DNA from 2 places in the Phytobacter sp. V69 genome. Region 1 is predicted to be linked to the other one. Evidence: predicted binding sites of a transcription regulator. Region 1 holds the regulator's gene; the other holds the start of a gene.
The links. The regulator sigma-54, encoded in region 1, starts transcription at its own class of promoters, with help from an activator protein. The targets are predictions, from matches to a motif close to GTTGGCACANNTTTCGCTNT.
Positions count from the first base shown of each region.

Region 2: the regulator sigma-54 is predicted to act here: its motif matches at 1,211-1,230, upstream of ACSZPU_RS02805 (circularly permuted type 2 ATP-grasp protein).

Region 1 is NZ_CBFFRL010000002.1:51,501-54,664, reverse strand. It holds gene lptB (LPS export ABC transporter ATP-binding protein) at 1-563, shown strand, start outside; gene rpoN (RNA polymerase factor sigma-54) at 612-2,045, shown strand; gene hpf (ribosome hibernation promoting factor) at 2,068-2,355, shown strand; gene ptsN (PTS IIA-like nitrogen regulatory protein PtsN) at 2,436-2,927, shown strand; gene rapZ (RNase adapter RapZ) at 2,973-3,164, shown strand, end outside.
Region 2 is NZ_CBFFRL010000011.1:2,697-5,860, reverse strand. It holds gene hypE (hydrogenase expression/formation protein HypE) at 1-86, shown strand, start outside; gene ACSZPU_RS02815 (TOBE domain-containing protein) at 222-650, shown strand; gene ACSZPU_RS02810 (nitrous oxide-stimulated promoter family protein) at 681-1,025, opposite strand; gene ACSZPU_RS02805 (circularly permuted type 2 ATP-grasp protein) at 1,270-2,703, shown strand; gene ACSZPU_RS02800 (alpha-E domain-containing protein) at 2,703-3,164, shown strand, end outside.

The DNA.
Region 1 (3,164 bases):
GCGATGCGGGCAATATCATCATCGACGATGAAGATATCAGCCTGCTGCCACTGCATGCGCGAGCGCGTCGTGGCATTGGTTATTTACCGCAGGAAGCCTCGATTTTCCGCCGCCTGAGCGTATTTGACAATCTGATGGCAGTCCTGCAGATTCGTGATGATCTGACGTCTGAACAGCGCGTGGATCGAGCGAACGAGCTGATGGAAGAGTTCCATATTGAGCATCTGCGCGACAATATGGGCCAGGCGCTTTCCGGTGGTGAACGCCGCCGTGTTGAAATCGCCCGTGCGCTGGCTGCAAACCCTAAATTTATCCTGCTGGATGAACCTTTTGCCGGCGTTGACCCGATATCGGTTATTGATATCAAACGCATCATTGAGCACCTGCGCGATAGCGGGCTTGGCGTGTTGATTACCGACCACAACGTTCGTGAGACGCTGGCGGTTTGTGAACGGGCTTATATCGTCAGTCAGGGCCATTTGATCGCGCACGGCACGCCTCAGCAAATCCTTGAAGACGAACACGTTAAGCGCGTATATCTTGGGGAAGACTTCAGACTCTGATAGGGTAGGGTTTATTGACGTGTTTAGTCGGAGAGTACTGCTCTGAATATGAAGCAAGGTTTGCAATTACGGCTTAGCCAACAGCTAGCCATGACGCCACAGCTGCAACAGGCCATCCGCCTGCTGCAGCTGTCCACGTTGGAACTCCAGCAAGAACTCCAGCAAGCTCTGGAGAGTAACCCATTGCTTGAGCAAACCGATCTTCACGAAGAAGTGGATGCGCAACAATCCCAGGATAATGAAAGCCTTGATACCGTCGACGCCCTCGAGCAAAAAGAGATGCCCGAAGAGCTGCCGCTGGATGCCAGCTGGGACGAAATCTATACTGCGGGCACCCCTTCCGGCAGCAGCACCGATTATCTTGACGATGAACTCCCCATTTATCAGGGCGAAACCACCCAGTCGCTGCAGGATTACCTGATGTGGCAGGTGGGACTCACGCCATTCTCAGACACCGATCGTGCCATAGCGACCTCCATTGTCGACGCCGTTGATGACACGGGTTATCTCACCGTTCCGCTGGAAGATATTCTGGAAAGTATGGGCGATGAAGAGATCGGCATGGATGAAGTCGAAGCGGTGCTGAAACGTATCCAGCGTTTCGATCCGGTCGGCGTTGCCGCTAAAGATCTGCGCGATTGCCTGTTGATCCAGCTTTCTCAGTTTGCCAGGGATACGCCCTGGTGCGATGAAGCGCGTTTAATTATCAGCGATCATCTGGATCTGCTCGCCAATCACGACTTCCGCACGCTGATGCGTGTGACGCGCCTGAAAGAAGAGGTGCTGAAAGAGGCAGTCAATTTAATCCAGTCTCTCGACCCACGCCCCGGCCAGTCAATCCAGACGGGTGAACCAGAATATGTCATTCCTGACGTTCTGGTCCGCAAGCACAACGGGCGCTGGACGGTCGAGCTAAACTCCGACAGCATTCCGCGTCTGCAAATCAACCAGCACTACGCCTCCATGTGCGGTGGTGCACGTAACGATGCCGACAGCCAGTTTATCCGCAGTAATCTGCAGGAAGCGAAATGGCTGATCAAAAGCCTTGAGAGCCGAAATGATACCCTGTTGAGGGTAAGCCGCTGCATTGTTGAACAGCAGCAGGCGTTCTTCGAACAGGGCGAAGAGTTTATGAAACCGATGGTGCTGGCGGATATCGCTCAGGCCGTCGAGATGCACGAATCCACGATTTCCCGTGTCACGACCCAAAAATATCTGCACAGTCCGCGTGGCATCTTTGAGCTTAAGTATTTCTTCTCCAGCCATGTGAATACCGAAGGCGGCGGCGAAGCCTCGTCAACGGCTATCCGGGCACTGGTGAAGAAATTAATTGCCGCAGAGAATCCTGCGAAGCCGTTGAGCGACAGTAAGCTGACTACCATGCTCTCTGACCAGGGCATTATGGTAGCGCGGCGAACCGTTGCGAAGTATCGAGAGTCTTTATCCATTCCGCCGTCTAATCAGCGTAAACAGCTGGTGTGACCTAACCGATAAGGAAGACACTATGCAGCTTAACATCACAGGACATAACGTCGAGATAACCGAGTCCCTGCGCGAATTCGTCACCGCGAAATTTGCCAAACTCGAACAGTATTTCGAAAGGATCAATCAGGTCTATGTTGTGTTGAAAGTGGAGAAAGTGACTCATATCTCGGACGCAACCCTGCATGTGAACGGGGGTGAGATTCATGCGAGTGCGGAAGGTCAAGACATGTACGCTGCCATCGACGTTTTAATTGATAAACTGGCGCGGCAACTTACGAAGCATAAAGATAAACTGAAACAACACTAATTGTCCGGGCTCTCGTCTGGCGCGTATCACCCTGTCGTAACCCGGCAGGGTGTCTGCACTGGCGATGCTTAGGTGAAATTATGATGAACAACGATTCCGCTCTTCAATTGAGCAATGTCCTTAACCAGGAATGTACCCGTAGTGGCGTTCACTGCCAGAGCAAAAAACGTGCGCTGGAAATCATCAGTGAAATGGCTGCAAAACAGTTGAGCCTGCCACCACAAGTGGTTTTCGAAGCGATCCTGACGCGCGAGAAAATGGGCAGTACCGGTATTGGTAACGGTATCGCGATCCCTCACGGTAAGCTCGAAGAAGATACCCTTCGCGCCGTGGGCGTTTTTGTGCAGCTGGAAACACCTATCGCCTTTGATGCCATTGATAACCAGCCAGTCGATCTGCTCTTTGCACTACTGGTTCCTGCCGATCAGACCAAAACCCACCTGCATACGCTCTCTTTAGTGGCAAAACGTCTGGCGGACAAAACCATTTGTCGCCGTCTGCGCTCAGCGCAAAGCGATGAAGAGTTGTACCAAATCATCACGCTGACAGAAGGCGAAAACGATGATGCGTAACGCAACAGACCCACTTTTATCATTGGCTCTGAGGAGAATTGGCCCATGGTCCTGATGATCGTAAGTGGTCGTTCGGGTTCAGGTAAGTCAGTGGCCCTGCGCGCCCTGGAAGATATGGGGTTTTACTGCGTCGATAACCTGCCGGTCGTCCTGCTACCTGAGCTGGCACGAACGCTGGCCGATCGCCAGACGTCTGCCGCCGTCAGCATCGACGTGCGTAATATGCCGGAATCGCCG
Region 2 (3,164 bases), on a different contig from region 1:
GTAAAGGAGTGCGGCTGGCCGGACTGTACGGCGTGAAGCGGATTCTGGATTTACCGCACGCCGAGCCCCTACCCCGTATTTGTTAATTTCTTGTTTGTGCGGGTGCGCTATAGTGATCACTCAGGTCTGCCTAGGTTATGGAGAGTTCCATAATAATAAAAGGGTTATGGATGCCGGTTGCAGGCCTGCACGAATGTTTATCTTACTTATCTGGAGGCAACATGGCAGTTTCAGCTCGTAATCAACTCGTCGGTAAAGTCAGTGCAACCGCGCACGGTGCGGTTAACGATGAAGTGGAATTAACCCTGGACGGTGGCGCAAAGCTGATCGCCATCGTGACATCCAGCAGTAAAGAAGCGTTGGGCCTGAATCCGGGTAAAGAAGCGATCGCGCTGATTAAAGCGCCGTGGGTGATGCTGGCAACGGAAGATTGCGGCCTGAAATTCTCTGCCCGCAATCAGTTTGCCGGTGCGGTCAGTTCCGTAACCGAAGGCGCGGTGAACGCGACCGTGCACGTGGCAACCGACGCTGGTTTTGAAGTGGTGGCGGTGGTGACTAACGAAAGCTGTGAAGAACTGCAACTGGCGCCGGGCAAACGCGTTATTGCTCTGGTCAAAGCCTCTTCCATTCTTATTGCCACGCGCGCGTAAGAAAATCATCACGCCGTGCTCGCCACGGCGTTATTTTTTTGGGCGGTATTTTTCCGGCAGCTCGGGAACAGGACGTTTGTCATCAATCAGATGACGGAGGGTCAAAATCGGGTGGCGCCACAGCATCCTCGGCCCGGCCCAGCGCATAATCTGCTTCATCTCGTCACGCTTTGCAGGCTGATAACAGTGCACAGGACATTGTTTGCAGGCCGGTTTCTCTTCGCCAAACACACATTTATCCAGCCGTTTATCCGCGTAATCATTCAGCGCCTGGTAGTGCGCCTCATCTGCCACCGCCTGTGGACAGCGCTGCAGGTAGAGCGCAATCATTTTGCGGATGGTCAGTTTTTCGCGGCTAATGCGTTTTCCCGTCATCACCCCTCCTTAAAGAGGTATTTATTTTATACCTTTTAAAGTCCTGGTGCAGTCGTCTTTACACTTGCACCATCTTCCGTCCCTTTCTGCCGCTTGTACGCCATTGTGGTGCACTTTTTCGTCGCTTGCTCCTCATTACGGTGCACCCCACCCCGCGATACCGTGATAAGCCGTGCTTTTGGTGCGCTGGCATGGTTTCTGCATTTTGACTATATCTTCATCAAACGGAATGCAGGGGATGACAATGATAAAAATGACGCTTCCGACCGCGCCATACTACGATGAGATGCTCACCGCAGAAGGCACGCAACGCCAGCACTATGACGCCTGGTGGCACTGGTTACAGCACACCGACCAGCACGCCATTCGCCAGAAGAAAGAGCAGGCAGAACTGCTGTTTCACCGCGTCGGTATTACGTTTAACGTTTACGGTGAAGAGGGGGGAACGGAGCGTTTAATTCCGTTCGACAGCGTGCCGCGCATCATTCCGGCCCATGAATGGCGGATGCTTGATGCCGGAATACGTCAGCGAGTGAAGGCACTCAACGCCTTCCTGTACGATATCTACCACCACCAGCATATTCTCAATGCCGGTATTGTCCCCCGTGAGCAAGTGCTTGCTAACGAGCAATATCAACCCTGCATGCAGGGCGTCGACCTGCACAACAACATTTATGCCCATATCACCGGGATTGATATGGTCCGCGACAGCGACGGGCACTATTACGTGCTGGAAGACAATCTGCGTACCCCGTCCGGCGTCTCTTATATGCTGGAAAACCGCAAGATGATGATGCGCCTCTACCCGGAAATGTTCGCCAGTTCGCATATCGCCCCCGTCGAGCGTTACCCCAGCTACCTGCTACAAACCCTGCGTGAAAGCACCTGGGTTGATGACCCCTGCGTGGTGGTACTGACGCCCGGGCGTTTTAACAGCGCCTATTTTGAACACAGTTTCCTTGCCCAACAGATGGGGGTGGAGCTGGTCGAAAGCGCCGACCTGTTCGTCAAAGAAGGCGGTGTCTATATGCGCACCACCGAAGGCCCGTGCCGGGTAGATGTTATCTATCGCCGAATTGACGATGCCTTCCTCGACCCGCTGGCGTTTCGTTCCGATTCAATGCTGGGCGTACCGGGGCTGCTGTCGGTCTATCGTGCGGGCGGCGTGGTGCTGGCCAATGCGATTGGCACCGGGGTGGCGGACGATAAATCCATCTATCCGTACGTCCCGGAGATGATCCGCTTTTACCTTTCTGAGGAACCGATCCTCGGCAACATTCCCACCTGGCAGTGCCGCAAAGCCGAAGACCTGAGCTACGTGCTGGCCCATCTGGATGAGATGGTGGTGAAAGAGGTTCACGGCGCGGGCGGCTACGGCATGCTGGTCGGACCTCGCTCAACTCAGGCGCAAATCGACGCCTTCCGTCAGCGTTTGCTGGCGAACCCCGGTAACTACATTGCACAAAATACGCTGGCGCTCTCCACTTGCCCGACCTTTGTCGAGGAAGGGCTGGCCCCACGCCACATTGATCTACGTCCGTTCGCCCTCTGCGGCGAGGAGATAAGACTGGTGCCCGGCGGGCTGACCCGCGTGGCGCTGACCGAAGGTTCGCTGGTGGTGAACTCCTCGCAAGGGGGTGGCACGAAAGACACCTGGGTGATGGAGGAGGACGAATAATGTTAAGCCGCACAGCCAGCGAACTGTACTGGATGGCCCGTTATCTGGAACGGGCAGAGAGTTTTGCCCGCGTCCTCGACGTGACCTACAAATTGTCGATGATGCCGCGCCACAGCCAACAGCAGCATGATTTAGCCCTGCCGCTGAACCTGACATTCGGGCATGAACTGTTTCGGGAACGTTACGCCCGATTCAGCATGAACAACTTGCTCAATTTCTTTGCCCTCGACAGCAACAATCCCAGCAGCATTTTTAGCTGTATTGAGATGGCCTGGAACAACGCCCACGCCGTGCGCGGCAGCCTCTCATCGGAAGTGTGGGAGTGCATCAATAGCACCCGTATTGATATCCGCAACCTGCGCCAGACCGGGGTGGATAAGATAGGTATCGACGCCTTTTTTGACTGGGTGAAGGAGCGCGCGCATCTGTTCCGTGGCGCGATGTTCGGCACCCTGCTGCGT